DNA from 2 places in the Lacticaseibacillus sp. 22 genome. Region 2 is predicted to be linked to the other one. Evidence: predicted binding sites of a transcription regulator. Region 2 holds the regulator's gene; the other holds the start of a gene.
What was found. The regulator LexA, encoded in region 2, represses DNA repair genes until DNA is damaged. The targets are predictions, from matches to a motif close to CNAACANNTGTTNG.

Region 1 (16,139 bases), on a different contig from region 2:
GATCGTTTCGGACTTCCCTCGAATTGCTATTTATGGGATTGACCGGCTGATGGCTGAGAAGTTCAACGATTACAACCTGACCGGCGATGGCGAGATGACAGATGATGTTATCAAACTGCGCGAAGAAATTAATGAACAGTATCGTGCCTTGAATGACATGAAGAAGATGGCCAAAGAATACGGCTATGACATTTCCCGCCCAGCTGCTAATGCTCAAGAAGCTGTTCAGTGGATCTACTTCGGTTACCTGGCAGCCGTTAAGACCCAAAATGGTGCGGCAATGTCTGTCGGCCGTATCGATACAGTGATTGATGCCTATATTCAACGGGATATGCGTTTGGGCAAGCTGAATGAAGAGCAGGCACAAGAACTCATCGATCATTTGGTTATGAAGTTACGGATGGTACGTTTCATTCGGACTGAAGAATACAACTCACTGTTCTCCGGTGATCCGATCTGGGCAACACTGTCCTTGGCAGGGATGGGTAATGATGGCCGTCATCATGTTACCAAGACCGCGTTCCGCTTCCTGAAGACCTTGGACAACATGGGCGCGGCACCGGAACCAAACATCACCTTGTTGTGGAGCGAACGTCTTCCTGAAGGGTTCAAACGTTATGCTACTGAAGTGTCCATCCAAAGTTCAACCATTCAGTACGAAAACGATGATCTGATGCGCAACGAATGGGGAACCGACTATTACGGCATTGCTTGCTGTGTTTCCGCACAGCCAATTGCAGATGGTGTTCAGTACTTCGGGGCGCGAGCAAACCTAGCCAAGACCGTGCTGTATGCGATCAACGGTGGTAAGGACGAAATTCAGGAAGCACAGGTGGGACCTGAATACGAGCCGATCACCAGCGACTACATTGACTATGACGAGTTCATGAAGAAGTTCGACAAGATGATGGACTGGTTAGCAGATGTCTATGTCAATGCCCTGAATGTTATTCACTACATGCACGACAAGTACTACTATGAAGCTGCGCAGTTGGCATTGAAGGATACACGTCTGAATCGGACGTTTGCTACCGGGATTTCCGGTTTGTCACATGCGGTTGATTCCATCAGTGCCATCAAGTATGGCCACGTGAAGGCAATTCGGGATGAAAATGGCGTTGCAATCGACTTTGTTGCTGACAATGATGACTATCCGCGTTATGGTAACAATGATGACCGGGCAGACAACATTGCTAAGTGGTTGGTTAAGACCTTCTACAACAAGATGAATACACATCATCTGTATCGCGGTGCTAAGCTCAGTACCAGTGTTCTGACCATTACATCAAATGTGGTTTATGGTAAGAATACCGGGACAACACCAAACGGCCGTCAGAAGGGCGAACCATTCTCACCTGGAGCCAACCCAGCGTATGGCGCTGAAAAGAACGGTGCTTTAGCTTCCTTGATGTCAACCGCCAAGATCCCATATCACTATGCAACAGACGGGATCAGCAATACCTTTGGGGTAACACCGAACACCTTAGGCCATGACGATGAAACTCGTAAGGACACCTTGGTTCACATGGTTGACGGCTACATGGAAAATAGCGGCATGCACCTTAACATCAACGTCTTCAATAAAGAAACGTTGATTGATGCCCAGAAGCACCCAGAAGAATATCCAACTTTGACTGTTCGAGTTTCCGGTTACTGCGTCTACTTTGCAGACCTGACCAAAGAACAGCAAGACGATGTTATCGCTCGGACCTTCTTCGACGAAATGTAATCAAGTCAATCTATTCGCAAAACAGGAGATCATTCCTGTTTTGTCAAAAAACGGCAACGATGCTGTTGCCGTTTTTTGACAAACTGAAATGAAAATCGTTGAAAATTAGGTATTTATTTGCACTGGAGGCGGCATAGATGAAACTCATCGATCAATCACAAAGCCCGTTAAATATTTTGGAACAAGTGGGACAGGATCATGAAGGCCCAATAAAGGGATACGTTCATTCAGTCGAAAGCTTTGGTTCGGTTGATGGTCCCGGGATTCGGTTTGTCGTCTTTATGCAAGGATGCAGGATGCGGTGCCAGTACTGTCACAACCCTGACACTTGGAATATCGGTGTGGGCGAGGAAATGACCGCTGATCAGATCCTGGCAGATGCACAGCGATATAAAGCCTTCTGGGGTGAACAAGGGGGGATTACTTGTAGCGGTGGCGAAAGTCTCGTCCAAATTGATTTTATCCTGGAACTTTTTACCAAAGCTAAGGAACTGGGTATCTCAACTTGTTTGGATACTTCGGGTGGTCCATTCACCCGCGATCAGCCGTGGTTTGGTCAATTTGAGAAACTGATGGCCGTCACGGATATTTCGTTGGTTGATATCAAGCACATTGATTCCGCGGAACACAAAAAGCTGACCGGTTTCCCAAACGAAAACATTTTGGATATGGTTCAGTATATGTCGGATCATGGCGATGATATGTGGATTCGCCACGTACTTGTGCCAGAACGAACCGACTTTGATCCTTATCTCAAACGCTTGGGAGATTATATTGCCACTTTGGATAAACGCGTGGTCCAGAAAGTGGAAATTCTTCCGTACCATACGTTAGGGGTTAAGAAGTACCATGAACTAGGTATTACGTATCCGCTGGAAGGTATCGAGCCGCCTTCAGCTGATCGGGTCAAGAATGCAGAGAACTTGCTACACGTTGAGGACTATACTGGATGGCAAAGTTGGCGACCACAGCCAGCTAACAAGCAGTGATTTAGTTGAAACTTAACGTAACGATTAAAAACGCAGCAAATCCGTTGCGTTTTTTTTAAATGCCACTTATGATGATGGTTGAGTAACGTTATCAAATTATAAACGAAAGGGAAGCCGCCCTATGAAGACGAAACAAGAGCGCATTTTTTCCTCCAAAACTCTCACGTATTTTTTGCAATTAGCAGAAACCATGAACTACACCCAGTCAGCCCAGTTGTTGGGGATTACCCAGCCGGCACTGACGCAGCAAATCAAGAAATTGGAACGAACAGTGGGGGCACCATTGTTTTATTCCGTTGGTAAGAAGTTGCATTTATCCGATGCCGGTCGCACGATGTTGAAGGCGACACACGAGATTTATGAAATTTTGAACCAGACGACTGACGAGATTCAGCAAAGTACCAGTGCCACAGTCGGTAAGATTAATATTGGCTTGTTAAGTTCAATTGAAGACAGTGCGTTTAATGCTTTTATCGCGCACTACTATGATCTTAATCCTGAAGTAGAAATCACGTTGCGAATGATGACACGTCATGAGATCTGGGAAGCATTGGAGAACAACCAGATTGATTTGGCCATCATGAATCTGCCTGATGAGACGATTAAGAACTGGAAACCGTATGCCAGCAAGAAGATTCTTGATGAACAGTTATTGTTCCTGCACCATGATAATTCCCTGGCTAATCGCAAACGCCTGCATTTCAAAGATACGCTGGCTGAGCCGTGGGTAACTTATCCAGACGACTATTTCCTGGGTCAGTTGTTGCATGAGGCATATAAGAATCAGATGGTTGATTTTCCGCATGTTGTGGCGCATTTTACCACGCCATATCAGTTAACTCAGTTTGTCAACCATACCGGTGTTAACACCGCGTTACCAACCAGTTTTGTTGCCGCTCATGCTGATCAAATCAAGGCGCATGCCGTTGCCTTTGAACCAGCGATTCGCTTTGAGACCTCGTTTGTGTATCGCAAGGAAAAAGCTGATATTCCGCGGATTGCCAACTTCTTTAAGACGTTTGACGCACATTTATCTGAGAAAGATTATCTATCGCGGGTCAGCGAAAACAGTGGTAAAATTGAAAGGTAAACTATTCAGCTGAGGAGCGATCAGATAACATGACGACTTTGATTTTTGGACATCAAAACCCTGATACAGACGCGATTACAAGCGCCATGAGTTGGGCTGAATTTCAGAAGCAAGCAGGTAATACCGATGTTGAAGCAGTAGCACTCGGTGAACCAAACGATGAAACCAAGTTTGTATTGGATCATTTTAAGGTTGCTGCGCCGCGGGTCATTAAGACAGCCGCAAATGAAACCGGGCACGTAATGTTGGTTGATCATAACGAATTCCAGCAAAGCGTTGCTGATATCGAAGACGTGCAAATCGATTCAGTGGTTGATCACCACCGCATTGCCAACTTCCATACGGCGTCACCACTATATTACCGGGCAGAACCAGTGGGCAGTACCAACACGGTGATTTTCGAGTTGTTCCAGGAACACGGCTATGAAATTTCACCAACACTGGCAGGCTTAATGGCTTCTGGCTTGATTTCGGATACCCTGCTTCTGAAGTCACCGACTGCAACCGACAAGGACAAAAAGATCTTGCCGGAAATGGCTAAAATCGCTGGCATTGACCTGCAATCATACGGTTTGGCTATGTTGAAGGCGGGCACCAATCTAGCTGCCAAGTCGGATATGGATATCATTGAAGGCGATGCGAAGAGCTTTACGATGGGCGGTAAGTCTATCCGTATTGGACAAGTGAATACAGTTGATCTTGATGATATTTATGCGCGTCAGGATGAATTGGTGGCCGCTATGACCAAAGAAGCACAGGCGAAGGGCTATGATGACTTCCTGTTAATTGCAACCGATATTCTGAACAGCAATTCAACGGGCTTTGCTGTTGGCGCAGATCGTGACAAAGTGGCCGCAGCATTCAACGAAAAGTTTGATGCCAATGACCGGTTGGCACTGCCTGGCGTGGTTTCACGTAAGAAGCAGGTCGTACCGCCAATGCAAGGTGCGTTTGAAGGTTAATTTTGAACTTAATAATTGGTTTTATAAATCGCAGCCGTTTGTGGTTGCGATTTTTTTGTGCTCAAAAACTTGGAAGAACAAAAAAGTCGAATTTTTAGATCTGAAGGTGCAGAAATGTGATTATTGCGAAATTTTTCAGTAAGAATAGTTCAAATTTAAAACGAGGTGCAAAAAACGCAGCCTTATAACTACTTCGTATAATATATATTATGTAAACTAGAATGGAGATTTTGAGTCGTTGACTTTGACGTGACTTATTTGGTGTTCAAATGGCAAAACGATTGATGCAAGTCCCCTCACCTGACAGACAGCTCAAAAACTTTTGAGAGAAGCAAATCAATTGTACGGATGTGAGCGGTGCGCTTTATTTGTTTTTTTCTGGTTTGAAAATGACCAGTCGTTGCTAAATATATGTAAATTCAGCATTAATCAAAGCAGATTTGTAGAAAGTATCATTTTGAGTCATAAACAGCATTCAAGTCGCAAGTGTTGCTGTCAGCTGAATTCTGGATCAAAATACGAAAATTGATTTGATTGCAGCCAATGAATCGTTGGTTAATTGGTTAAACTGTTGCTAAAGCGGCGCCGTGGAATCAGGACATCAGCACAGATGTCCTGATCGTGCAGTGAATTCAAATTTGAAATGCAACTAAGTTTAGTGTCAAATGACAGATCAACAAATTTGGTGATTTAGCTGGCTTGATGATTAGAAGCCCATTTACCTTTGGATAATACTAAAACTTTATTCAGTTCTACACTGGTGCTTTTTTCGGCGCATATCGTTGCGAATTACCGATATTTTCGTCATTATCCCTCGCCACGCACTGGTTTTTTCGCGTATACTGAAATTATCCAAAAGAAAACATATGTTCGAGGTGACTTTATTTGTCGACACAGAACTACCCTAAATTAATACAAGCCATGCTACCTTCCCTGCCGGACTATATTCAGGATTACTATCACAGCCAAAAAGCAATTCCCATCGCGGATTCTACCCTTTACCAGTACCTGCACTTTTACCAGGAATTTCTGCATTGGCTTATTTCCAGTCGGGTCACGGATGCCGTTTCGCCACAGAATGTGCCTTTGAAGACCTTAGAGCGGCTTTCCTTGCGTGATGCGCAGGCGTTTGTGGCGTATTTACTTGAGCGGCCGTCGAAAACCCATCCGAATAAACGCATGACGCGGCGCAGTGTTGCGTTACGACTGGTCGGGATCAAGGCCCTTTATCGGTTCTTAACCGAAGAAAGCGAACCAAATGCAGACGGTGAGCCTTATTTTTACCGCAATGTTTGGAATAAGGTGAAACTTAAGACCCATGCGGAGACGACGACTTACCGTAATCATAAACTGCAGGAAATGTTGTTTGTAGATGGCGAAGATGCGCGCTTTTTACAGTGGCTGGATCGGCAATATGCTCAGCAGCTGCCATCGAAACCGCGCGCTTATTTTGAGGCGACGAAGGAACGAAATTTGGCGATTATTGCGCTGCTGTTTGGCTCCGGCGTGCGGGTTAGTGAATTGGTCAATATGAATTTGGAAGATCTCAATATGGATCGTCATACTGTGCAGGTGGTGCGTAAAGGTAATTTTCAGGATCGCGTTAACTTTGCTGACTGGATTGATCCTTATTTAACGGCTTATTTGAAGTCCCAAACCGCGATGATTGGGCACCAGAAGCCTACTTCTCCGCTATTTGTGACGCAAATCGGCCAAACGGTGAACCGCATTCGCCAAAATACGATTGAAGCATTCTTCAAACGCTATACAACCGCTTATGGCCGCCCATCAACACCCCATAAAGCACGCCATACCTTGGGAACCAATATTTATACCGTCACCAAGGATGTGCAGCAAGTTGCCGATCAACTCGGACAAACGACGACCAGCGCTACGGATCTGTACATCAATCTCAGCGATAAAAGTGGAAAAGCGGCCTTACGCGAAGTTTCGGAAACTGCCGCCAAAGCCGTGGATCAACATCCCCAGCAACCATAATGTCGGCGGTTAGTTGTCTGGTTAAGTCATGTTGCGGCGCTAATTAACGTTACAGTATTCAGTGAGATAACAGTGGCGACATTTTTTGATGCTGGTTGACATAGAAAAAAGCTACCTGATCGCCTTTGATGACTTGCGATCAGGCAGCTTTTTTATGCTCTGCATCAGGCCGCCCTCACCCACGGCTGGATGGCTGACGGCGGGAAACAATTCGATAATAAACGTTGCCAGTCAAGCGGTACATCAGCACGTAGATGACCGCAAAAATTGCAAGCGTGATTAACGAAACGGTTAAGAAGAATTGCCAATCCGGCAGGCCGAATAGCATCATAATACGTTGGACAAAGGGCAATGCAAAGCCCACGTGGATGGCAGCGACGATCAAAGGCAGGTAAAACAGTGTGAGTAGCTGACTGTTAATGGTAGCGCGAACTTCTCGAAGGCTCAGGCCGACGCGTTGTAAGATGGTATAGCGGCGTGCATCCGCGTAGCCTTCTGCCAACTGCTTGTAGTAAAGAATCAGCAAGGTTGCCAGGATGAAGGTCACCCCAAAGACAACCCCAAGGAATAGGAAACTGCTCATCATGCTGGCAGTATCATCGTAATTAGCGGCTCGCGACTGAACCGATTCCGGTAATGCAATCCCACTTTTGACGACTGCATGATAAAGTTTGACCTGATTGGCGTGACTGCCGCTTAATGTTACGTCTTGATTAGTGGTCACGTCGGCTTTGAGCAGTGCCATTGACCTTTTTGGATAAAGCGCGTGTAAAGCGGTTAATAGTTGTGCGTCAGATGGAAGCGCGACAAACAAGTTAGGAATAAACGTTTTAGGCGCATTTGGAAAACTGGTGACTTGTTTGGCGACGTGGTAAGTCTGTTTGCCAATACGCAACGTCGCGGGTTGGTAATGATTGGAGGCATAGATTAAAACCTCATCATGATTAAGAGCCACATGTTTGCCAGTATAGCGATTATAATTTTCGACGGTCATCAGCTGAACCGAACGGGCATTATTGAAGCTAAACGGGCCGTTAAAGTTAGCTTGAGAATCTAACTTGTTTTTTTCTAATAAAGCAAGCGTACTTGAGGGTCCGGTAAAGGTTCGCATCGAGTGGATTTTGACGTGATGTGTTTTAGCCAGGGTTCGTAGTTGGTTCGCTGCATCCGGCCGCTTGGGGTTGATTGAGTAAGCTAAATCAACCGGAGTTTGCGAGTTGACAATCTCATGAATGCCAAAGAATAGCGTTGCCGTGGTTGCAAGCGTAATCAGCGTCATGGTGACTAAAATAGCAATCGAAGCCAATCCCGCGCCGTTTTGCTGCATCCGGTAAAGCAGATTTGATACGTTGATAAAATGTTTAGGTTTGTAATAGTAGTTCTTGCGGTGACGCAGCCATTTTAAAACGAATACCGAGCCGGACGTGAAGAGACCGTAAGTCCCGACTATGACAAGGACGACCGCAAAGAAAAACAAACTCATCGCTTGAAGCGGATTCTTGACGGTGACCGCAATCGTATAACCGGCAGCCAGACTCGCAATGCTGACAATCAAAGTTAGCCACTTGGTTTTAGGTTCCCGTTCCCCGGCGTTTTGTTCGCGTACGAGTTCGATGGGATGTTTACGCAATAGCCAGAACTCGTCAACCAACATTAAAACAATGAACAAGCCAATCGTGATCAACCCGGCAATGCTAAAGGCGGTTTGACTCAAGCCAAAATCGAGATTGTGATTGACATGCAGCATTTTGGCCAAAGTGAGATAGCTAAGGCGTGACAGCACGGTTCCCAAAATCCCGCCGCACAATAAGGTTGTCAGCAACAGCAGCAGCTTTTCCGTAGCCATCATTTTGCTTAATTCACGTTTGCCAAAGCCGATGATGTTGTAGAGCCCCAACTGGCGGATACGCTGTTTACGCAAAAAGTTGTTGGCGTAGATGATTAAGATGACGGAAATGATTGCGGTCGTCATCGAGCCAAATGAAAACAGTGATTTGCCAGCTGCCTGCCCGAACTGGCGGAACAAAACATCACTGCTCGTGTAGGCGTTTAGCATGATCAAATTAATGGCCATCAAAAAGCTAGTGGTGATGACAAATGGCACAAATAAACGGCGATCGGCTTTAAGGTTGGTGGCGGCTAATTTGAAATAGAATTTCATTGCGCCTCGCCTTCCTTCGTCAGCATTGCGGTCATGGTTTCGCTGATTCGGGTCAAAAATTCGGGCTGCTGTAATTCACCGCGATACAGCTGATGGAAAATCTGACCATCGCGAATAAACAAAACACGCTGGCTATGACTGGCCGCAACCGCACTGTGCGTCACCATGAGGATTGTCTGCTTACTTTCGGCATTGACATCGGTTAGCAGGTCCAACAGCTCACTGGAGGTTCTAGAATCAAGTGCGCCGGTGGGTTCGTCTGCCAATAGGATTTCCGGCTCGGTGATCATTGCCCGAGCAGCGGCTACACGTTGTTGTTGGCCACCGGAAAGTTCATATGGGTATTTTTTCAGTAAATCGGTGATACCTAGACGCGGCGCCAGTTGGGTGAGCCGATTTTTCATGATTTCAAGCGGCTTCTTGGCTAAAACTAATGGCAGGAAAATGTTGTCCTGAACGTTAAAGGTGTCAAGCAAGTCAAAATCCTGAAAAATAAACCCGAGATGTTCCCGCCGAAATTTAGCCCGTGCGCCTTCTTTGACTTTGCGCAGGTCCTGTCCTTTAAGGCTGATTTCGCCACCGGTAGGATCATCAAGCGTGGCGATTAAGTTCAGTAAGGTACTTTTGCCTGAACCGGATTCCCCCATAATCGCGACAAATTCTCCTGATTCAACGGAAAAACTGATGTTCACGAGTGCCTGTACCGGTTGGGCACCGCGACTGGTATAAGTCTTTTCGACATTTTTTAACTTTAATAATGTTGACATAAGATCCGCCCCTTTCATTTATCAGCTTAAAAGGGATATTGCCGAAAAACTACTTACAGTCAGCGTGCGTTGCTTACAAGCTGGTAAGGTGGCTTACTCGGCTAGCCAGCGCGTTTGCGGGAAGTGAATGGCAAAGGTGCTGCCGACACCGACTTTTGATGAAACGGTCAGGTGTAACCCTAGCTTTTGGGCAATTTGCCGGCTTAAAAACAGACCTAAGCCACTTGCCTTTTGATTGGCGCGACCGTTGTATCCGGAATAGCCTTGTTCAAAAATCCGCGGTAGATCTTCTGGCAGGATGCCGATACCGGTGTCAGCCACCAGCACGGCATCGCCCTTGGCATAAATCCGGATGCTCCCATGCGGGGTATATTTGATGGCATTGGTTAGTAATTGCTCGAAAATAAATCGCAGCCACTGACTATCACTCACCACAGTTGGCAAAGTTTCTACCGTGACCGTTAAGTCTTTGGCAATAAACAATTTCGCTAAATCCCGCACGGTTTCGTTAACAAGCGGTTTTAGTGGTAATTCGGTTAACACCAAATCGGTATTCAGTGTGGTCAGTTTGAGGTAATTCAGCATCACGGTCAGATAACGGTTGATTTTACCAACTTCAAGCCGCGCATCGCTGGCATTGACAGGTTCAACCTGTAATAAGAGATCCAGTGCAGTCAGCGGTGTTTTAATTTGATGGGTCCACAGTTGCAAGGTATCGACCGTTTCTTGTTCCTGATCACGATACGTGTCATGATTTTGACGCAAGGCCTGTTGCAGCATTTGGATTTTTTGAAAATAAACCTGCCCAAGCGGATCGGAAATTTGATCAGCCGCAAGCAGTGTGACATCGCCTTGGAGCTGTGACCATTCACGGCGAAATCGCCAAAAATCGCAGCCGCCGATCACAAGTAACGGAATCAGTGCAAAAAACCAGCTGTTTAACGCGACTTCAAGCGAGGCGTTAATCAGCCAGTTTGCTAACAGACTGGCAACCAGTAAGATGAGTAAACTCAGCCAAACCATCCAGCGGGCGCGCAAAAAAGCTTTAATCATGGCCGCCCTCCTTATTCGCCAAACGGTAGCCTTTTCCTTTGACGGTTTCGATCAGTTGGTTGAGTCCTACCGGGGCGACTTTTTTGCGTAACCGATTCATGTTCACTGCCAAGGCGTTGCGGTCAATGAACTCATCGCCTTCCCATAACTTCTCGATCATCGCTTCTCGGGTGACCACTTCACCATCGGCACCAAATAACAGGCTTAATAACTTGGTCTCTGTCGGGGTGAGGTCAATCACTTGAGTCGGCGAGCGTAGTTGGTTGTCGGTCGGGACCAGCGTAAACTCACCGTGATTTAAATTGGTATCGGTTTGCTGGTATTGGTAGGTTCGCCGCAACATCCCCTGAATCTTCGCCAATAAAACCGGTAGCTCGATCGGCTTAGCTAAAAAGTCGTCCGCACCGAGATTCATCGCCATCACCAGATTCATATCATCCCCGGAACTGGTCAGGAAGATAACCGGGACCTTGCTATGTTTGCGCAATTCGCTCAGCCAGTGGAAGCCATTAAAATACGGTAGGCTAATATCCATAATCACCAGATCCGGTGCGGCGGCGCGAATTTCAGCGTCCACCTGATCGAATTTTTGGACCAATTCAACCGTAAATGCCCACCGATTAAGGTAGTTACCAATTGTCTTTGCAATCACATCGTCGTCTTCAACAATAAAAATCTTTTGCGGCATGTTTGTTATGCTCCCCTCGTGGTGATTCGTGGGCTTTTTAAGTCAATTGCTTTAAACTAAAGTCAGCTTCTATTTTAACTGATTTCAGGTGTTAAAAGTGAGACAAGCCAAAATTGGGTGGCAGGGGCAAACTGCCGCCTTTCTCTTAAGTCAAAATTTATTTGTTTTTGGAACGTCCACCGTCTTTTTTGCGGTGCTCTGGGATATTGCGCTAAAAACCTCTTCCGGCGCGTGGATGACCTATGTTTCGTTAGCAACCGCCCTGCCAGCTATTTTAATTTCGCTTTCAGCAGGCGTCTTGGCGGATCGCTACAATCGTAAATGGCTGATTGTGATTTCTGCAGTCGGCGTCACCGTTTTGACCCTCGCAGTAGCTTATGTGTTTGCGTTTGTGACGCAGGAGCTATGGTTGTTACTGGTCATCGCGGTGATTCGCAGTTTGGGGAATGGTCTGGAGAATCCGGCGGCTAACGCGTTATTGCCGCAGTTGGTACCGGAAAAGCAACTGACGCGGGTGAATGGATATAATCAAATGTTGATGGCGGCTATGCTCGTGATTTCCCCGCTGCTGGCCGGGTATATTTTGAGCGATCTGGGGATTTTTTGGATCTTTGTCATCGATGCGCTCACAGCGGTACTGGCAGTGTTGTGCTTAGGGATTGTTCACGTGCCAACACCGGTCACCAATCCGGATCAAACAACCAAGCAGCAAAATGGCATTGTTGCCGGATTGCGCTACGTGGGTCACACGCCGGTATTGCTGGCATTTATGCTCTTCACCGGACTGGCGTTTATTTTAATTGCCCCTTCTTCCCAATTATCGACATTATACGTCAATCGCACATTCGGTTCGGAGGTCTGGCATCTGACGTTTAACGAGTGGTCATGGACAATTGGTGCCGGGTTAGGCGGTTTGTTCATTGCACGGCAAAAAAAGTTTCGGGATCAGCTTGGTTTGATTGCGCTTGGCTTTGCGGGCAGCGGAATTGCATTTGCCGAAATGGGTTTGAAACAGCCGTTTATAACTTATTTGCTATTTATGTTTGTCTCAGGAATCTTTTATCCGCTGATTCAGGCCGGGCAAACTATCTACTTGCAGGAAAATGTGCCTGCGGATAAACTCGGACGGGTCTTTTCGCTGTGGGCGATTTTGTCGACCGGAATTTATCCGTTAGCCATGTTGGGTTACGGACCGCTGGCAGATCGTGTGCCGATCGGATGGATTTTCATTGTGACCGGTTTGTTGTTAATCGTTGTCGCTTATGGGTTCTGGCGGCGGCTTAAGCATCTGAATGGGTCATCAAATAAGTAGCATCTCTTATTGAAAAAAGAACGCTATCACGGTGCAGTCCACAACTACTGCCACCGTGATAGCGTTCTTTTCTGACGGATTAAAACTGCCGTTGAACTTTGAAAGCCGTCGGAACAGGTTTAAAGTCGACTTTGGGATAAAACTGCATGGCTGCTGGGGCCGATAGCAACATGATTGAAATGTTGGGTCCCTGGATGGTATGCAGTGTTTGCAATAGTGCCTTGCCCACACCTTGATGCTGGTGGCTTTTGACAACAGCTAGCTCGGAAACAAACGTGCAATAGGACTTGTCAGACACACCACGTAAAACGCCGATTAACTGGTGATCATCCCATGCGGTGAGCAACACATTTGCGTTATTAAGCATTCGCTGCATGCGCGCACGATCTTCAGTCGGCCGGTGAATACCGGATGCATCTAAAACGGCAATAAACTGCGAGGCCGAGATCGGCTGATTATTTTCAATATGTAACAAGGCTTATCCCTCCCGACCGATACGAAACATGTTGTCAGCGTGTGGCAAATTAATGCGTTCATAGAAACCTACTGCGCTGTCAGCCGCGCGCAATGATAAAGTAACCCTTGGGCCAATGTAAGCTTGTAACGTCGCGATCAATTGCCGCCCAATTTGGTGGCCTTCATAAGCGGGCAGAATTAAAATGTCACTCAGATAGCAACAGTACTCAAAGTCGGTCAGACAGCGTGCAAAGCCAATGAGATGCTCATCGTCCCAGACACTCAAGACCAGTTGGGTTTCATCAATCATCACTTGTAGACGGGCAGCATCATCGATGGGCTTGTCAAAATGCGTTTGCTGATAAAGATCATGAACTTGTTGAACCGTTAAGGGTGCGTTTACTTTGATGGTGTACGACACAACATCAGCTCCTTTATAAGTTTGTCAACGGTCAGGTTACCAAAAAGACCGAGCAGCACTCGGTCAAGGTTCATTATGAAAATCATATGGCAGGCACGTTTTTCAAAGTAAATAGTGATGTCATTGACGATTTATTTGAAAACAGTGACTTTGCTTGCCGGAATGCGATAAAGCGAGTCCGGTGCATTCTTGGGTTTGCCAATCGCAATCAGCAAGGTTGGCATGAAGTGGGCCGGATCCAAGTCAAGTGCCGGCAGAATCTTTTCGTGATCAAAGCCTGTCATCGGGCCGGTTTCATAGCCATAAGCGCGGGCGGCCAACATCAGCGACATCGCGGCCAGACTACTGTTTTGAATGATGAATTCCCGCAATGCTTGTTTGTCCTGCTTGAAATCAGCCACCAAGTGATCAATCATCGGCTTTTGGTGTTCCACTGCCCGGTCAGTCAACAATCCGGCCGTTGCCGCGCGTTTGAACAAATCGTCTTCAAATGGTCCAAGGTCTAATTCGCCGCCGATAAGCACGACCGCCGATGCAGATAAGATTTCCGGTGCATTGGTACCGGCGACACTGGCAATTTTTTCCTTGGCGGCATTATTTTGGGCGACCACGAACCGGGTTGGCTGCATGTTCAAGGCACTCGGCGCTTTGGTTGCGTAAGTAATAATTTGCAGCAGTTCCCCTTTACTGATGGTGATTTCAGGATCAAATTCACGGGCAGTATGACGCTTCATGACAACTTCATCAAAGTTATTGTTTTCCAACATCAAATTCACCTCTTAGATTTTTTAGACATCTTCAGGATACGCTATATGGTGGCGTTTTCCTAGTTGTTTTTAAAATGGTATAGGTTTTGATGGTTGGAATCGGTTGTCTTAGTTTTGCGGTGTTGGCATTGTCAGGTTCAATGCCCCTAACTGTGAAATGGCAGCCGTCACGTGATCACCCGGTTGCAAAAAGATTTGCGGGTCACGGCCCACGCCTGTTCCACTCGGTGTACCGGTAAAGATAAGATCTCCGGGTTGTAGCGCCACAATCCCGGCGAGATAGTGAATTAAAGCAGGCACTTTAAAAATCAATTGATCAAGTTTGGCTTGTTGCATGATATGCCCATTTACGGTGGTCGTGATTTGTAATTGGTCGAGGTTTGTGATGGCATCTGTTGACGTCACCCAGGGACCAATGGGTGAGTAGTTTTGGAAAGACTTGGCTAGCGAAAATTGCGGTTCGGCATTGGCAAACTGTACGGCACGATCGCTGAAGTCTTCGCCAACCAAAAATCCGGCGACATGCTTAAGTGCATCAGCCTCGGCAATATTGCGGCCACCTTTACCGATTAACACGACTAATTCGGTTTCCCAATCGGTTTTGGGCCCATGGATAGGTACCGTACTTGTCGGACCGGTCAGCGAGCTACTGAATTTAGTGAAGACGCTCGGAACTTCGGGTAACTTGATGTGAATCTCTTGCGAATGATCAAGAAAATTCATTCCGATAGCAAAAATCTGGGAACTAGCAGCTACCGGCGCCTCTAATTGTTCCGGTTTAAAGTTAATTTCAGAACCGAATGTTAAGGTGTCGCGGTGGGTTAAAGCTGTCAAAACATCGGCAGCATTGGTAATGGGTTGCGCTGTTGATGCAGACGTTATCAGATAGGGATGGTTGTTTAATTTGGCAATTTTCAAAATAAATGCTTCCTTTCAGATGAGCCATTAACCACACCTTTAGTTTACGCCTGCATGGTGGCGGTTCCAATCACTTCAGCGCATTTGGCCCAGTGAGTTCTGCCTGAAAAGTTTCAATGATGCGCTGTACCGCCGTGTTTTGTACCTCAGTGCCAAACGTGACGCGCAGCCAGCCGGGTTTTAAGCCATCACGGACAAGAAAACCTTGTTGTAGCAGGCGCTTTTTTAAAGCCGATGCCTGCATTTTTGGGGCCTGAAAGAATTGAAAGTTGGTTTGGCTCCGGGTGTGTGGCAGTCCAGTTTGGGTTAAAAAGCGTTCCCAACTATCGCGCGCTTGCTGCACTCGCTTGCGTGTCATCGCGACAAAATCTTGATCAGCCAAGGCCGCCTGTGCGCTAACTTGGGCAATGCTGCTTAAATTGTAAGGCAGCCGAACGGTTTGCAAGTAGTTAACAAGTTGTTTAGGAAAAACACCGAAGCCGACCCGGAAATTCGCCAGTCCATAGATTTTTGAAAATGTTCGCAGCACGACGAGGTTTGGAAACTTTGATAATAAGCTGATAGCGCTCGTGGCTGGATAGTCATCAGTGAACTCAATATAAGCCTCATCCATTAAAACCAGCACGTCTTTTGGTATCTGTCGCAGCCATTCGGTCAGTGTCGCAATTGACAGCAGCGTGCCCGTGGGGTTATTTGGGTTGCACACCCAAATCAGTTTCGTTTTCGCGGTTAGCGCCTGCGCCATTGCAGATAAATCAAAATTGCCAGTTTCAGTGACGGGCACATCAATCACGGTGGCCCCTTCAATTTGGGCATGCAAGCGGTACT
Region 2 (16,139 bases):
TTTATATTGATTCAAAATATCTGCAGCATTACTGCGTCCAAAGTCTTCAAAATGCAAATACAGGTTCGGGAACAGCTTTTCTGCTGCGGCGACAAATTTATCGACAAAGTGGTGATACTTTTCACCGTATACGCGCTTGTGACGATTGCCTAAATAAAGGTCGTCGTTCAACAAACCTTCATTGTTAGTCCCGACATCCAAGACCACTGGCAAGACCTGGCTCGGATCAATGCCGGCAGCAGCCGTATAAACCATTAATTTACCGACTGAGATGTCAACACCTTGTGTGCCCCAATCGCCAATGCCAAGAATGCCTTCAGCATCGCTTACAACCAGCAACCGAATATCGCGGCCATCTGCGCTATGCTTCAGTGCGCTTTCGATATGGTCCGGATCATCGATTGAAAGATACGTGGCATTTTGTGGATTAACAAAAAGCGCACTGTAGTTTTCAATCGTGTCGGCAATAGTCGGATCGTAAACAATTGGCATGAATTCGTTGATATGCTCGGAGAAAAGCTTATAGAACAAAACATGATTCTCATTGAACAAGGTCATCAAAAATTGACGCTTAGCCAAATCAGTTGGCTTGGTCTGCAACTGGGCATAAGCTTGCTTAACCTGCTGATCAAGTGTTTGTACAGCTGGTGGCAGCAAACCATTCAAGCCATATTGGTTCCGCTCCTCCTGGGTAAAAGCAGTCCCTTTATTTAAAAATGGGTTATTCAGGATCTGTTCTGGTGTATATTTCAAAGTCCACACTCCTTTTTGTGCCAGTTAAATCGGACACAACTTTTAATTACAAGAGGAGACGATACGCCGCCGCAAAAACTATAGTCAAACCTAACAGAAGTGATAAAATATTTTTATATGATGCCATTATTTTTCTTTTGTCGGCGTGGCAGCTCACACCATAACGCGCTCCCCAGCGCAGAAGTCTGCGTGTAAGGACCTTGGGCGCAATGGTCAAAGACCGGCCATCACGTCCAAGGCCGCTTACACTCCGATCCCTAACCGCGCTGGCTTTTCTGCTCCATAACGCGCTCCCCAGCGCAGGGATCTGCGTGTAAGGACCTTGGGCGCAATGGTCAAAGAGCGACCATCACGCCCAAGGCCACTTACACTCCGATCCCTAACCGCGCTGGCTCGCGCTCACTTTTTTTTAGGAGGCTAAACGTGAATACTCGGGATTTTGACTATTTTCTTACGCTAACGAAAACCGGCAATTTCTCACAAACTGCTGAAAAATTCGCAGTTAGTCAACCCACTATTACAACCGCGATTAAGCGTCTGGAGGATTATTTTCACGCACAGCTGATTATTCGCGACCGCCGTCATCATGATATCAGTGTGACCCCGGCTGGCGAACAGCTGGCGGCCCATGCGGCGATTATTCTGAATCAGTTGACACTTGCCCAACAAGACATTGCATGGGATAAAAAAACTAAAATCCGCTTTGGTCTTCCTCCAATCATCGGTGGTTATCTGTTTCCTAAGATTGCGCCCGATTTGATTAATACCGGTTTAATGCCACAACTGGAAACCGTTGAAGCTGGATCGGCCGCTTTGCTTGATCAAATCAAAGATGGCAAGTTGGACTTCGCCGTGCTGGGTGCCAGTGGTCCATTAGTCGAGTCTGACTTACATGTCGTACAAATCAATGCGGCACCGTTTGTGATCATCACCCGTCAAGACGATCCTTTGGCAGCCAACAAAAGCGTTCGGTTCGCCACGCTTGCTAAACGCCAATTCATTACTTTAAGTGAGGGGTTTGTCCACACCCGTGCGTTTGCCTGGTTTGAACAACGGCACACATTCTCGCCGAATATCGTTTATCGAACCGGCGATGTGCCCCTACTCAAGCGATTGGTTCGCCAAAATGTCGGGATCGGGTTCTTAACCAGAATCGCGATTAACCCCGATGACCGTCTGGCTACTTTAGCCATTGATGATGCCCATCAGCCGGCCTTCACAATCTCGATCGTACATCGCAAAGATCGCGTTTTAACGCCAGCGATGAAACGGTTCGAATCGATTTTAAAATCATATAAGTGAGGCAATGCTGCCCAGAAAAAAATCGATTCCAGCAAATACGTTAGAATCGATTTTTATATAGGATTTTTCTCTCATAGTTAGCTTCAAACAAGCCAATTTTGCGGGCGTTGAAAGTATCTGCCACTTTAAAAGTAATCCTTGCGCCACAACCACCATGCGGCAAGACCGCATAAAACCGCGGTGCCGCCAATCAGCCACCAAAATGCCCAGTACGCATTCTCAAATGGCAGCCGTACATTCATACCGTAAATTCCCCCAACGATGGTGGGAATGGTCAAAATAATTGTCAGGCTCGTCAAGACCTTCATGATGAGGTTCAGGTTATTTGATACAATCGCACTCACAGCAGTCGAATACTGCTCCAATAATTTGTTCGTAATGCGGACCATGGTTTGAGCCTCAACCACCTCGACTTCCACGTCATGCAGCCGACGAAGGTAACCAGCCGCCGTGAAAAAGCGTTCGCCTGCACGTAATGACTTGAGTAGGTTCCCCGAGTGCTCTAAGGCCGCATCAAAAAAGACCAGACTCTTTTGCATCGCCATCAATTGATAAAGCTGAGTATTTTTAGCTGCTTTGCCTAGACTGCCTTCAATCTGTTTGGTTTCGTCATTTAATTGATCCATGTCAATCACGAATTGGTGCAACACTAACCACAAAACTTCCAAGGCAAATTCTTCCGGTTTGGAGGATAATGGCTGCGCGGCCAAGTCGTCAAAAGCCCGCAATGGATGCTGCATAATCGTGATAACGCGATCGGCCAGTAAGATCATCGTGAGCGGTACGGTGTTAAATTGGCGGAATCCTAATTCATTGGTTATTTCGATTGGATACCGTAAAACAATTAGGCCCGGCATCTTATCAGCCGGATCCAGCCCTTCTACCCGTGCATTTTCATGTTTATCCAAAGCCGCATCGACATAGGTTTGCGGAAGTCCGTAAGTGGTTGCCAAGGTTTTCAGTTCTTGGGGTAAAGGAGATTGGACTCTAATCCAGTTAGCCTGATCATCCGTTGCCACCTGCACATTGCGGTCTTTTTGAATTTGATAACACGTAATCATGATGACACCTCTTTTAATTAGTATACCGTATCGCGACTAGAACATTCACGACTTGCCAAGACTGGTATCATAAGAAATGAGGTGATCGATATGAAAGTAACACTCGAACGGATTTATCAAAAACCCCAAGCCCAAGGTTTTCGCGTTCTTGTTGACAGAATCTGGCCACGTGGCATCAGCAAGGTCAACGCGGCATTGGATTTATGGGCCAAAACCATTGCGCCATCTCCGGAATTGCGCAAATGGTTCGGTCATGACCCGGAAAAATACCCTGAATTTAAAGAGCGTTATTTGACGGAGCTAGAGAAAAATCCGGATTTGCCAAACTTCATTAAAACTTTAAAGGAACACGAGCAGGATCCGGTTATCATGTTATATGGAGCTAAAGATGAAACCCATAATCAAGCGGTTGTCTTAAGCGAATTCCTAAAAAATAAGTGAGGTTGTCATGTCTACGAAAGCCGAATTTCGCTCCCGTCAGCTCAAGCGCCTACAAACAGCGGCCAAAGAAACCCAGATGGCTGGAGAAAATCTATTGGCAGCATTAGTGAAAACCCCGCTGTGGCAGCAAGCTGACAGTATCGGGGTCACGGTTAGCGGACCTTTTGAAGTTCCCACTGCCCCTATCATTGCAGCTGCTCATGCTGCCAACAAAGCTGTGTTCCTGCCGCGCGTTATGCCTAAACGTCAAATGGTTTTCCTGCCAGACCCCGGTTTTGATCAGCTAGTAACCAGTCGTTTCGGTATTCCCGAGCCGCCTTATCATGCCGATCAAGTTGAGCCGGCCCCTGATCTTTTGATTGTTCCCGGAATCGGTTTTTCGCTGGCAGACAATTTTCGTATTGGCTTTGGCGGCGGCTATTATGATCGTTTTTTAGCCGATTACCCAGGCCATACGGTGACGCTGGTGCCACCGGTTATGGCGTTTAACCAACCAGACTGGCCAGTTGAATCTTTTGATATGCCGATTGAAACTTTGATACTTGCTAATGGCAACATCATTGTGCAAAAGTCATATTAGACATGATCCTGTCATTAGTGTTTTAGTGGGCCGCCGCTATCGACTGTATCACGTACAAAGGTTTATGTGATCGCAGTATACCGGCAGCTCATTTGTGATACTTCTGGTTCATCCTCATCTATCCCAGTTTTGAACAAAATTCATTTTATCTCAGGAGGCAATCCATGCGACGTGAACGTATTCGCCGGAATCGCAGAACGCTTTACCTCACACTAGCCGGAATCGGCGCGATTATTCTGTTTATCGGTGTCTTCATCTGGCTAGTGCTTCGGGGAGCCAAGGTTCAAGGACCCGTCGCTTCCTCTTCAAGCAGTAGCGCATCATCCACCTCGGCAGTCACCCAGTCTTTTAAAAGCGGGACTTATACCGCTACTGGCGATGTCACGGACGAAAACGGTGTTCATCACGATCTTACTGTTTATGTGAAATTAACGACTGCCAAAACCTACACCCGCCTGCTCATCATTGACGCGCATAATCAGCCACAAGTCATTAATGATACCGGTAGTATTAAACAGAAAAAAGGTAAGTTGACGCTTGTATCCGATCACGCCAATGTCTACACTTACACGACGACCACGACATACAAGCACAAGCAGGCATCAACTGTTGATGAATATTCAGCCAAGGACGCATCTGGCACCGTGCTGAGTTACACAACTGCCTTGAAGAAAGAGTTCAACAATACCATCTCGTTGAAGGGTAAAACGCCTCATAATTATCACTATTTAACAACTAGTTTGCCTCTACAACGTTCTAAGAAAAAGCTTGTCAGTCTAGCAGATTTTAAAACCTCGCAGACTGCTTCAAGCATTTCTTCAAGTTCAGTCATCAGCTCGGTACCGTCATCAACAAACTCCCAAACTAGTCATTCTGTTTCCTCAACTGTTTCCACTGAACCACCATCTTCTGCCGCCCCTAGTGTCGAAAGTCAGCATAGCCAAAGCGGCGCGTCAGGTAGCAATCCGGCTCAAACTGGCGGTCAGGGTACGCAGACTGGCGACGATTCCGAAAAGCCTGGTAGCGATCAAAATAACCAGCCGCCAGCCAGTTCGTCTAGCAGTCAGTCACCATCTCCGACTGATCCCGGATCAAATTCTGCTACTGATACCAGTCCCCATTAATCAATCGGTCCTCCGATGCCTATACGGCGATGTTTGCGATCTCAATCGCCAAACATCGCTTTTTTGTTCGCGCTAAGTCTCACTGGGTGATGCCTTACGTTTGGCTATTAAGCTCGACTGCCGCTGTGCCCTGACAACTTTGAACAAACTAGTGAGTGCTTGAGAATGCCAAACGAGCTTGTCCTTTTGACGCCATTCGTTCCCTGCGCTACACTTGCAGTCGTGACGTACTTTTGGGCTACACCAGCTTCTATTGCAAGGTCTCACCATCGGATTTGTTATGTACTGGAGGTCTACGATGATTAACCTATCTGCCAGCGAACTTTCACCGCATGAACAATACAAGCTTTTGTCCGGCAGCATCATCCCACGGCCAATCGCTTGGATTACCACCCAGAATACAGCAGGTCTCATTAATATAGCACCATTTTCGTTTACAACTGGGATTTCCAATCAGTTGCCGTTGTTATCGGTTGCGATTTTGCGCGAACGCCAAGTGCCAAAAGATACTGCGGCCAACCTCCTTGCTCGCCATGAAGCGGTTGTGCACATGGTTAGCACTGATCTTACCAAGGCGATGAATCAAACCGCAGCAAGGCTGGCTCCTGATCAAAGTGAATTAACGCTGATTGATTTACCATTGATTCCCAGCACGGAGATTCAGGTGCCGGGTTTACAAGCTGCTCGCATTCGCTTTGAAACCATTCTTTACCAATATGTCCCCATTCGTGATGCGGCGGGAATCATCATGACGGATCTCTTTATTCTAGAAATCCGTCAATTTCATTTTGCAGAAACCGTGCTTGATTTACCGACACTGCATGTGAATACAACCGCCTTGGCCCCCATCGCACGGCTTGCCGGTCCCAACTACGCCGAATTGGGACGAACGTTTACATTGCGGCGACCAAAATAATTTATAAGGAAGTGGCGGTATTTGACAGCATTTATCTCAAGCGTTTTTGGCGTTTTCGAAATTCTCATTCTCATCATCATCGGCTACTTTCTAACGGCGCGCGGTTGGTTTAACAGCCACTCTAGCAAGGTCATCGCCAAGGTGGTAACCCAAGTTGCATTGCCCGCTTATATGATTGTCACCATCTCATCGAAGTTCACTGCCGGCATGCTTTTGCGCTTGCTACCGGATTTGTTCTTCCCGGTGTTATCCATGATGATCCTTTTCGCCTTGTCATTTCTGGTTTGTTACTTGTTGAAAGTACCGAAGTCGCGAAAAGGCACCTTTAAGTCCATGTTCTTCAATTCCAACACGGTTTTTATTGGTTTACCGGTGAATTTGGCACTGTTTGGTCCTCGCAGCCTTCCTTACGTCCTCGTTTATTACATGGCCAATACCACTATTTTTTGGACAATCGGGGTTTATCTTATCCAAGGTGATGGGCCCAAACCGGCACGCTTTGATTTAAAAAAGGCGCTCGGCAAGGTTTTCTCACCTCCGTTATTAGGCTTCATGTTCGGGATTGTGCTCGTCTTATTGAACATCAAGCTCCCGGAGTTTCTAATGGCGGATCTGACATATGTTGGTGACTTAACGGTACCCGGATCCATGTTTTTTATCGGCATTGCCTTGCATACGGCCGGCTGGCGGCAGTTGCGGCTCAGCAAGGAAGCATGGGGCATCTTTAGTGGCCGCTTTCTTTTTGCGCCGCTACTCATGACCGCATTGGTTGCTTTTGCTCCGGTTCCGACCTTGATGAAACAAATCTTTATTCTCCAGTCCTGCATGCCGGTCATGACCAATGCACCGGTTGTGGCCAAACTCTATGACGCCGATGCTGACTACGCTGCCATCATGGTCACAGAAACCACCTTGCTATCAATGATCGTGATTCCTATCGTTATGACCTGCATCCAATTTATTCACTAGGAGCTCGGAAATGAAAAAGCTGATATGTCTTACCATCTTAATCTTGCTAAGCGGCTGCTCTTCCACAACCCCGACAGGCAAGTCTACATCCAAACAGCCAGCGACCAGCACCGTCACCAGCCACGTCAAGCCCACTAAAAAGACCGTTCCCAAAGCCACTTTGAGTACACTTGTCGGCCACGCGTTCGTCCAAGTCGATAATCGCAAAAAGGCCATCCGGATCACTTCCTCAACCAGCGGCTACTATCTTGAAACCTTATCCAACCAAGGCGGCGTCTTTGAAAGTACCGATCAGGGAATTTTTGCCGCTCAGCTTACATTAAAAAGTCGAGTTTTCACCTTCACGGGTAAAGCGCAGCCACAAGCGGCCAGTTCTACTTTGCAATTCCAGCTCACCAAAAAAGGTCAACTCAAGCAACTTCCAAATGGACCCGTTTACAAAAAGGTGCCGCAAGACGACCTTGATCGCCTCGCCCAACCTTGATATTTGCAACGTTGACATCAGGGTACATAATCAAAAAGACATTTACCACCACTTCGATAAAGTAGCTGGTAAATGTCTTTTTGATGTGAGGGCGATTCGTCCTACTGAATTATGAGCTGATTACACAAGCGCCGGCCGATATAAACTAACGACAATTCCGAGAATCGTGACACTTGGGAAGTACATATCATCCATATCATCATTTTCCGGATGCAGACGAACGCCATGCTTTTCTTTGTAAAAGCGTTTAACCGTTGCCTCATCCTCTTCGGTCATCGCAACGACAATCTGGCCATTTTCGGCATCATTTTGTTTCTTGACAATAATCTGATCGCCGTCTAAAATGCCGATCTTAATCATCGAACTGCCTTGGACCCGAAGCATAAACAATTCATCGGCGGAATACGGAAGATCGTCAGGGACAGGAAAATAATCATCAATATTTTCAATCGCCGTAATGGGAACCCCTGCGGCAACCGTTCCGACAATCGGGATTCCTTGTGCCTGAACCCCAATAAAATCAAGCCCTGCTGCCGTGACTTCAATGGTCCGCGGTTTAGACGGATCTTTGGCAATCAAGCCAGCCGCCAGCAACTTCTCCAAGTAAGCCGCGACCGTACTGGAAGAGCTGAGTCCGACTGATTTACCGATTTCGCGAACCGTGGGCGGGTACCCATGATCCTCGATCGCTTCATAGATTGTTTGTAAAATCTGTTTCCAACGTTTCTGACTTGCTTGTGTTGGCATCCGCTCACCGCCTCGTTCTCTTTTGTTACACTCAGCATACCAATACGAACGGACGTTTGCAATTGTTTTTGCTGTTTCATTTGAAAAAACTGTCGTTAGGCGCAACAAAATATCTTTTTTGTCTCAATATTAAGACCATTAACACTTTTTATCTGTGTATGGACCGCGCTCCCCAGCGCAGAGACGTGCGGGTAAGGACCTTGGTCGCAATGGCCAAAGACCGGCATTACGCCGAAGCCCGCTTACACTTCGGTCCCTTACCGCGCCGGCTCGCGCTCACAAAACAATCTAAGACATAATTCGATCTCAGGATGTGATGCCCACTAAAATCCGAATACTATAGCTGAGAAAGTAAATAAAGTAGTTCTGGGCCGTGCCAAACTCCGCAGTCTCCGGCCGGATGGGGTGGCGACGCGAAGCTAGAGCGGAGACGGCGCTTGGAGCCTGCAAGACCGGCAGTCTCCAAGTCGCCTAACAACATCAGCGACAAAGCCCGGTCGCTGTGTTGTTCCACGGCTGAGCCCCATCCGACCTACGACTGCTCCGCTTTGGCACTGGAATCGTTAAAGCTCATTTATACTAATACGGAAAAGCAAAAAAGCGTACTATTTCTTGTAAAAACCTGAAATAGTACGCTTCTATTTTGAAGCTGTGAATTATGACTCAGCCTCTCGTTTCATCAATTAATTATGCAATAATGGCATCTTATGCATCTGACGCCGATCACATCTGCTCTTGATGACTGCATAGAAGAAGCTTAAGAAAATATCTAGAGCCATCAACAAGATGCCGGCCGTCGCATAGTTGCTAAACAATAGCAACGTTGCGACCAGGGTCAGAGTTATTAATGTCCATTTAGCGCCCCGAAGTATGCTCATATGGGGTCACTCCTCTCCGTATCGGATGAACCGACATTGACTCACCGTTTTGGTTGTGACTTTATCATACCTGATTTTTTTGATTTGTAAAGCTTTTGTATATGTAAAATTTACATTAAGTGCCTTTGTTTAGGCTTTTATAATATTTGTAACGATTTCAGCGTGTTTTTGTAAATTTTATGTAACGACTGCAATTACACGTTCTTGACATTTCACGGAACCCATCCTCGAAAAATGCTACTCAGTCGAGTATCATTGTTATACAAGGTGTACTTGATTTTTGTGCTTAAAATCAGCGCTAAAGTGACGGCTTCAGCTGTCGGTTACTGACAAGGTTAACTTGCCAGCCCTACGTTTGTTTTGTAAGGGCTTTTGTGACTGTCTGACCGCTTTGGCGTGCTGTGACCGGAATATAACCTTTACCGTTATTAGAGGAGGATCGCCTTTGAAACGTACCGACTCGTGGCTCTATCGCCGCTTTGTTAATAGTAAGTTCATGATTCTGCTAGTTGATTTGCTTTTGGCCCTGCTAGTCATTTTTGTCTTTACCAAAATTGCTTGGGTCTTTCAACCAGTCGTTGATTTTCTAGGGATTATTGCGCCGCCATTTATTTTTGCCGGCATTCTCTTCTATCTCACCGTTCCGATTATCAACCGCCTTGAAAAAGCCGGGTTGCATCGGGGCTTGGCAATCGGATTGCTGTTCATTGTTTTGATTAGCCTGCTGGTCTGGGGCTTATTACGGTTTATCCCTGCTGTCAGCAATCAAATCACCAGTATCGTTGATTCCGCGCCGCAAATATTTACCGAAATCGGCAAATGGTTAGACGATTTAAATGACAAACAGAACATCCTGTCGCAACATGATCTCAACGAAATTGCCAATGAAGTCCAGACTTTCTTCACGGGTAAACAAGGTGCCTTTGTGACTGGTACCATTTCACAGCTGCAGAATCTGATTGGCATTGTCGGCAATGTGGTCGTCACAATTTCCACTGCGCCCATCATCCTCTTCTTTATGCTAAAAGATGGCGATAAGTTCACGCCGATGATCTTGCAGATTGTGCCAACAAAACTGCGCCGCTCGGTTAAGCAAATGCTCCATGAAATGAATGAAAAAGTCGGTTCATACGTGCAAGGTCAGATCACGGTTGCATTATGCGTTGCGGTGATGTTCATGATCGGCTATTCGGTTATCGGGTTGCGTTATGGTTTGATTTTCGGCTTGTTGGCTTGCCCGTTGAATCTGATTCCTTATTTCGGCTCGGCCCTTGCGATGATCCCACCGCTAATCATGGGCGCGTTGACTTCTCCACGCATGATTCTCGCCGTGATTGTCGTCTTCTTTATTGAATGGTTGATCGAAACGCAACTGATTTCGCCGCTGGTTATGGGCAGCAAACTTGAACTTCATCCCATTACCATCGTGGTTGTCCTGCTCACAGCCGGCAATCTCTTTGGCTTGGTCGGGGTCATTCTCGGCATCCCAGGTTTTGCCGTTTTGAAAATTGTCGTCACGCGATTCTTTAGCTGGTATCAGCAGGTTTCTGGTTTGTACGAATCAGATCACCCCACAGATGAAGTTGACCAAAAAGGAGTACCTCATGAATAGTTTTAATGTGTTATTGATCGGACTGGACATCGTTTTAATTGGCCTAGCTGGCTACTATCTTTTTTGGCAAAGTAAGATTCAATTTACTTCCCGATATGCAGTGTCTCAGCTTATCTGGGCCGTGCTGCTTGGCTTTTGGTTTATGACAACCAGAGTTAACAACATGCCGTATATTATTTTCATCTCGATCTTTTTGGTGTTATCCATTATGGCAGGGACTGGCGGACTGGCCCCTACTCGCCTGATCGCCAACGGTTTACTGGCGCGCGTGATTCCATACACGCACATGTCCAGTATCACCTTGACACCGGTAAGCCTTCCAAATGGCCAAGAATGGGTTGTTGCCGTATTTGCCCTTAGCAAACGGCGGATGGTCCGCCTGACGTTTCAGGCCAGTCTTCAAAACCTGTTAACCGAACTGTCAAAAGTACTGCCAAAAACGGTTCCTGTAACCGTCCAGCGTATGAACTAGCACGCATACGTAAAAGCAAAAAAGCTCCCCGAATGAATTCTTCGGAGAGCTTTTTTGCTAGTCGTCATTAACACTATTCATCGATCTTTCGAATAGCCAGGAGCGCAACCAATACCACGGCCAGGCCAGCACCCGTCACCAGCATCTGCCACGGCGCGGTGACATCCAGGAAGTAATAATCAATCAGCGCCAGCATTAACCCGGCGAACAAAAGATCAATCCAGAAACGTCGCCACCGAGTCCTGGCTGCAGCATCTAACAATAAGACGATACCAATCAAGGCGGATAATACAATGCCAAAACTAATTGTCGCAATTGTCCCGATCGTATCAGCCGGTCGCATCGTGTACCACGCGAAAAATGCAAACCCCGCCGCTGCCAGTACTAAGACAATGACCAGGCCTATCAATTCACGTTTTGATCCAAATTTTTTCACGAGCAGCCTCCTTAAAGCTATCGTCTTCACGTCATGTTCATCGTTAATTTTTTATGATTCGTCAATCGGCATCGAATTTTTCGAGCTGGGTTGCGCACACTTGGCTTGTTTCGCCAATATCCTGCACATTTTACCAAATAACCTGTGCATTTCCAACTCACTTCATAAAAAGGTTACAATAACGACAGATTAAACGAAAGGACGATTCAAATGTCACAAAATATTGCGATCGGTTTTACTGAAGGCTTACCGATCACTGCCGAAAACAGCTTCCAAAGCTTTGCCCTCCCTGTCCCGACTCCCCAACCAAATGAAGTCGTTGTACAGGTTGACGGCGTATCGGTCAATCCGATTGACACCAAACGTCGGCAAGCGGCAACGCGACAAGCAACGCCACAAGTGCTGGGATATGATGCAGTTGGAACCATCACCCAAGTTGGCGCACAGGTTGCTGGTTATCATGTTGGCGATCGGGTCATTTACGCTGGCACCACCTGCAAACCCGGCAGTAATCAGCAATATCAGGCAGTTGACGCACGACTAGTTGCCCTCGCACCACAACAAGCCCCCACTGCTGACTTGGCAGCACTGCCACTGGTCGGATTGACGGCTTGGGAGTTGCTATTTGAAAAAATGGGCTTCATCCCTGAATACAATGCGAATAAAGGTCAACAATTACTGATTATCAATGGCGCTGGCGGTGTCGGTTCCATGCTCAGTCAGTTAGCCCATTGGAGCGGCTTAACCGTTTTAGCCACGAGTAGTCCCAAAAATCATCCATGGCTGCGCGACCATCACGTTGATGTGCCGCTCGATTACCACCAGGATCTGATCGCCCAAATCCATCAAGCCGGCATTCAAACCGTTGATGGTATTGCAATCCTCTATCATCCCGAACCGTATCTAGCTGCTGCCAGTCAGTTAATTCAGGCATTTGGCCATATTGGGTGCATTGTCGGTCCGCAAGCCGGGCTTGATTTGGCAGTCGTCAAAGATAAAGCAGCCAGTTTTGATTACGAGTATATGTTTGCCAAAACCGATTTTTCGTACCGCATTGCTTCTCAAGGCGCGATCCTCAGCAAACTTCTAACCCTGTATCAAGACGGACAAATAAAGGCTTCGGTAACCAAAGAATTCACCAGCATTAATGTAGCAAACTTAAAAGCTGCCACTCAATTAGTAGAAGAAGGGCATATGGTCGGTAAAGTCGTTTTGACTGGGACCTTTTCTCTGTAAATGATGCCTCCAGTTGCTTTAAGATCAAGGTTTTATTTCCGGAAACCTAAAGCATGCTGCAATGCAATCTTTGCCCCTTCTGAATTCAGCTGGCCGGGATCATAGATAATCGTTCCATCACCCATATAATAATGAAATTGTTGCATCACTGCTCGATTTATAACTGTGCGTAGGCGCAATTCATCATTAATGGCATCTAACAACTTCTCACTCCATGTCTTATCCATCATTTCAGGGATATCCCGTTCGGTCACAAACCCCTTATCCATGATCGCATCGGCACCTTCCTGCTTCTGAATCCGAGTGACCATATCTGTCTCTTTGTCTGCCATAAAGTTCCCTCATTTCGTGCTTTTTCAGAAAAAATAAAAATTGACCAACGCGATGCTGGCCGCCTATTCGATTCTATCACAGCCATCACCTCGACTTGGCATTTAAGACCAATCGTGTTAAAGTTATTTTTATCCTAAAAGGGGGCATTTTAGATGCGCGTTGATACTGGGAAATATCCTGATGGTGTTGACCCCGCCCGAATAAAGCGGCTCAAACTCCTCAGTAAGCTGGCAACTTTCACCTGTATTTTAATGTATGTTTCGTACATTCCGGAAATCATTGCAAACTTTTCTGGAAATCCAGTCAATCCAATTCAACCATTAGTAGCAATGGTTAACGCTACCTTATGGACTTGCTATGGCTGGTTAAAAACTTACAAAGATTGGCCAATCATTATCTCTAATATGCCAGGTATTCTGTTTGGGCTGGTTACATTCGTTACTGTTTTTGTACATTAATCGACTATCAGCAAACACCTTCATGATTGAAGGTGTTTTTTTACTTTACCTGATGAAGTAATCGTGTTAGTATTACTTCATCAGATGCAGTAGTCAACGAATGGCACCTTTGCCAGTTAGTTCACGGCCACCGCTGCACCAACCAACCCTGCACAAAGGAGGCGCGCTCGTGATCAGTAGTGATGCCATGCGTGGCTATAATGACGTCCTTATTCTCGCCATTTTGCATCAAGGCGATTCGTACGGTTACAAAATTGGCAAAGAAATTCGCGAGCGAACCGCGGGACAATACATCATTCGCGAGACCACCCTTTACGCCGCCTTCAACCGTTTAAGTAAAAATGGCTATATCGAAGCTTACCCCGGTGCCGTCACAAATGGAAAACCGCGAACTTACTATCGCATCACCACAAGCGGTCAAACCTTTCTCGCAGTTAAAGCCGCAGAATGGCGCCGTGTCAAAACCGTTGTCGATTTATTCCTGAATCAGCCGTTAACCGATCTTTAGCCTTTGGAGGAACCTGCCCATGGATACGATTAAAACCTACTTAGATAGTCTATTCGCCTCACTACCCGATAATGCCAAAACCCAACAGGCAAAAACCGACATGCTCGCCAACATGCGCGACTATTATCGCGATTTGCTACGGGACGGTAAAAGTGAAGAAGCAGCCATCGGTGCTGTGATCAGTGCATTTGGTTCCTTAGACGAGTTGCGCGCTGATCTGGGCCTTCCGGTGCAATCCGATCCCAACCGTGCTGAAACGGCGGCCGACGATGATGCCATTACCGAATCAGAACTGCGGCATTTTTGGCAAAGCGTTGACCATTTTGCCACACAAATCGCGCTTGGCGTATTGCTATGCTGCATCAGCGTCGCCTTACCTGCTTATGCCGGCACCTCTCGTTATGAAGTGTTCGGGGTCATCGGCATGTTCCTACTAGATGCCATCGCAGTCGGTCTCTTCATTTGGGCAGGCACCACTTACAGCCAGCAAAAAAAGTTACCCAATGACCGAACAATCACCAAAAGCGCCAAGCACCTTGCCCAACAAGAAACGGCGGCCTATAGTCGGCAATTCGCTGCGGGCCTGATCGTTGGCATCATGATTTGCATCTGCTCGCTCATCCCTGCCATCCTCTCTGAATACATTAGCCATTTTATCAGCGATGACGCAGGTGGCGCGCTGTTTCTCATTATCGCAGGATTAGGTACTTATCTTATTCTTTATGTTTCCATTAATTATTCGCAACTGAAACGTTACACCTACGCCACAACAGTCCCAAATTCAGCTCCGAAACCCCATGACGAACACACAAGCAGTTGGTCCGCAGCAAAACACCACCATAACCAGCGTGCACGTCAAGACATTGCACTTTTCCGGCAAGTTTATTGGCCACTGATTCTTGTCACCTACTTCTTGGCCTCAATCCTTTTTGATACCTGGAGCTATTCTTGGCTCATCTTCGTTGTCGGTGGTGTGCTCCAAAACGTCTTCATTGCCCTTATCACCCGGCGAGCTGAATCAAGATAAGCTTGATGGAACCTTTCTAAAGTTGGGCGCTATCATTTTAAAATCAATCGTATGGCCGCCTTTTCTGCAAGTGCCTCGTATGTGCTTTCCAAGATAAGCATGGTTTCCACTATTATTTCCCTTGCGTAACGTCAAACATCCTTGCCCAATTACGGTCAATCCCCTTTACACCAACGTCGAAGTTCAGTACAATTAGATTTGTGTTTTGGGTCCATAGCTCAGTTGGGAGAGCGCCTGCTTCGCATGTAGGAGGTCGACGGTTCAAGTCCGTTTGGATCCATTAGTACCAAGTTGCATGGCGGGTCTTTAGCTCAGTTGGGAGAGCGCCTGCATGGCATGCAGGAGGTCGACGGTTCAAGTCCGTTAAGATCCAGAAAAAGCGTCAATCACTTTTGAGGTACTCCTCATCGTGATTGGCGCTTCTTTGATATTCTTTTCTCTAGGAACATTTCGGCTCATTAAAGCTTTAAGCTAAACACTCTAGACCAGTAAACCTAATTGAAGCTCGTCTTCACCCTCATCTGCTTCACATCCGCCATCGTCTGGCAGCCGGTCAGCTGCATGGCGATGTTGATTTCCATTTTCAGATGATCGGCAACATCTTTGACGCCTTGCCAGCCGCCAAGTGCTAACCCATAACTAAATGGTCGACCAATGCCAACGAGATCAGCGCCTAGTGCCAGCGCTTTGAGTACATGGGTGCCGCGCTGAACACCGCCGTCAAAGATGATGGGAACGCGATGATCCACAGCGGCGGCGATGGCGGGTAACTGTTCAATGGCGCCTGGTGCCCCGTCGAGTT

Region 1: a site for LexA is predicted at 5,630-5,643, ahead of xerS (tyrosine recombinase XerS). Genes of this name have one in related genera too.

Annotation. Positions count from the first base shown of each region.
Region 1 is NZ_JBVAYD010000001.1:183,650-199,788, forward strand. It holds gene pflB (formate C-acetyltransferase) at 1-1,729, shown strand, start outside; gene pflA (pyruvate formate-lyase-activating protein) at 1,867-2,718, shown strand; gene ACWP87_RS00830 (LysR family transcriptional regulator) at 2,840-3,808, shown strand; gene ACWP87_RS00835 (manganese-dependent inorganic pyrophosphatase) at 3,838-4,770, shown strand; gene xerS (tyrosine recombinase XerS) at 5,656-6,768, shown strand; gene ACWP87_RS00845 (FtsX-like permease family protein) at 6,944-8,929, opposite strand; gene ACWP87_RS00850 (ABC transporter ATP-binding protein) at 8,926-9,696, opposite strand; gene ACWP87_RS00855 (sensor histidine kinase) at 9,790-10,749, opposite strand; gene ACWP87_RS00860 (response regulator transcription factor) at 10,742-11,437, opposite strand; gene ACWP87_RS00865 (MFS transporter) at 11,535-12,749, shown strand; gene ACWP87_RS00870 (GNAT family N-acetyltransferase) at 12,829-13,224, opposite strand; gene ACWP87_RS00875 (GNAT family N-acetyltransferase) at 13,228-13,626, opposite strand; gene ACWP87_RS00880 (nitroreductase family protein) at 13,758-14,393, opposite strand; gene ACWP87_RS00885 (fumarylacetoacetate hydrolase family protein) at 14,502-15,311, opposite strand; gene hisC (histidinol-phosphate transaminase) at 15,382-16,139, opposite strand, start outside.
Region 2 is NZ_JBVAYD010000002.1:86,820-102,958, forward strand. It holds gene ACWP87_RS01705 (malolactic enzyme) at 1-753, opposite strand, end outside; gene ACWP87_RS01710 (LysR substrate-binding domain-containing protein) at 1,177-2,055, shown strand; gene ACWP87_RS01715 (magnesium transporter CorA family protein) at 2,181-3,116, opposite strand; gene ACWP87_RS01720 (DUF488 domain-containing protein) at 3,207-3,557, shown strand; gene ACWP87_RS01725 (5-formyltetrahydrofolate cyclo-ligase) at 3,565-4,137, shown strand; gene ACWP87_RS01730 (hypothetical protein) at 4,302-5,261, shown strand; gene ACWP87_RS01735 (flavin reductase family protein) at 5,560-6,177, shown strand; gene ACWP87_RS01740 (AEC family transporter) at 6,199-7,146, shown strand; gene ACWP87_RS01745 (hypothetical protein) at 7,157-7,630, shown strand; gene lexA (transcriptional repressor LexA) at 7,751-8,377, opposite strand; gene ACWP87_RS01755 (hypothetical protein) at 9,061-9,255, opposite strand; gene ACWP87_RS01760 (AI-2E family transporter) at 9,701-10,867, shown strand; gene ACWP87_RS01765 (hypothetical protein) at 10,860-11,339, shown strand; gene ACWP87_RS01770 (hypothetical protein) at 11,413-11,775, opposite strand; gene ACWP87_RS01775 (zinc-binding alcohol dehydrogenase family protein) at 11,986-13,011, shown strand; gene ACWP87_RS01780 (hypothetical protein) at 13,044-13,343, opposite strand; gene ACWP87_RS01785 (SemiSWEET family transporter) at 13,497-13,802, shown strand; gene ACWP87_RS01790 (PadR family transcriptional regulator) at 13,972-14,310, shown strand; gene ACWP87_RS01795 (permease prefix domain 1-containing protein) at 14,330-15,337, shown strand; tRNA gene ACWP87_RS01800 (tRNA-Ala) at 15,545-15,617, shown strand; tRNA gene ACWP87_RS01805 (tRNA-Ala) at 15,638-15,710, shown strand; gene ACWP87_RS01810 (alpha-hydroxy-acid oxidizing protein) at 15,832-16,139, opposite strand, start outside.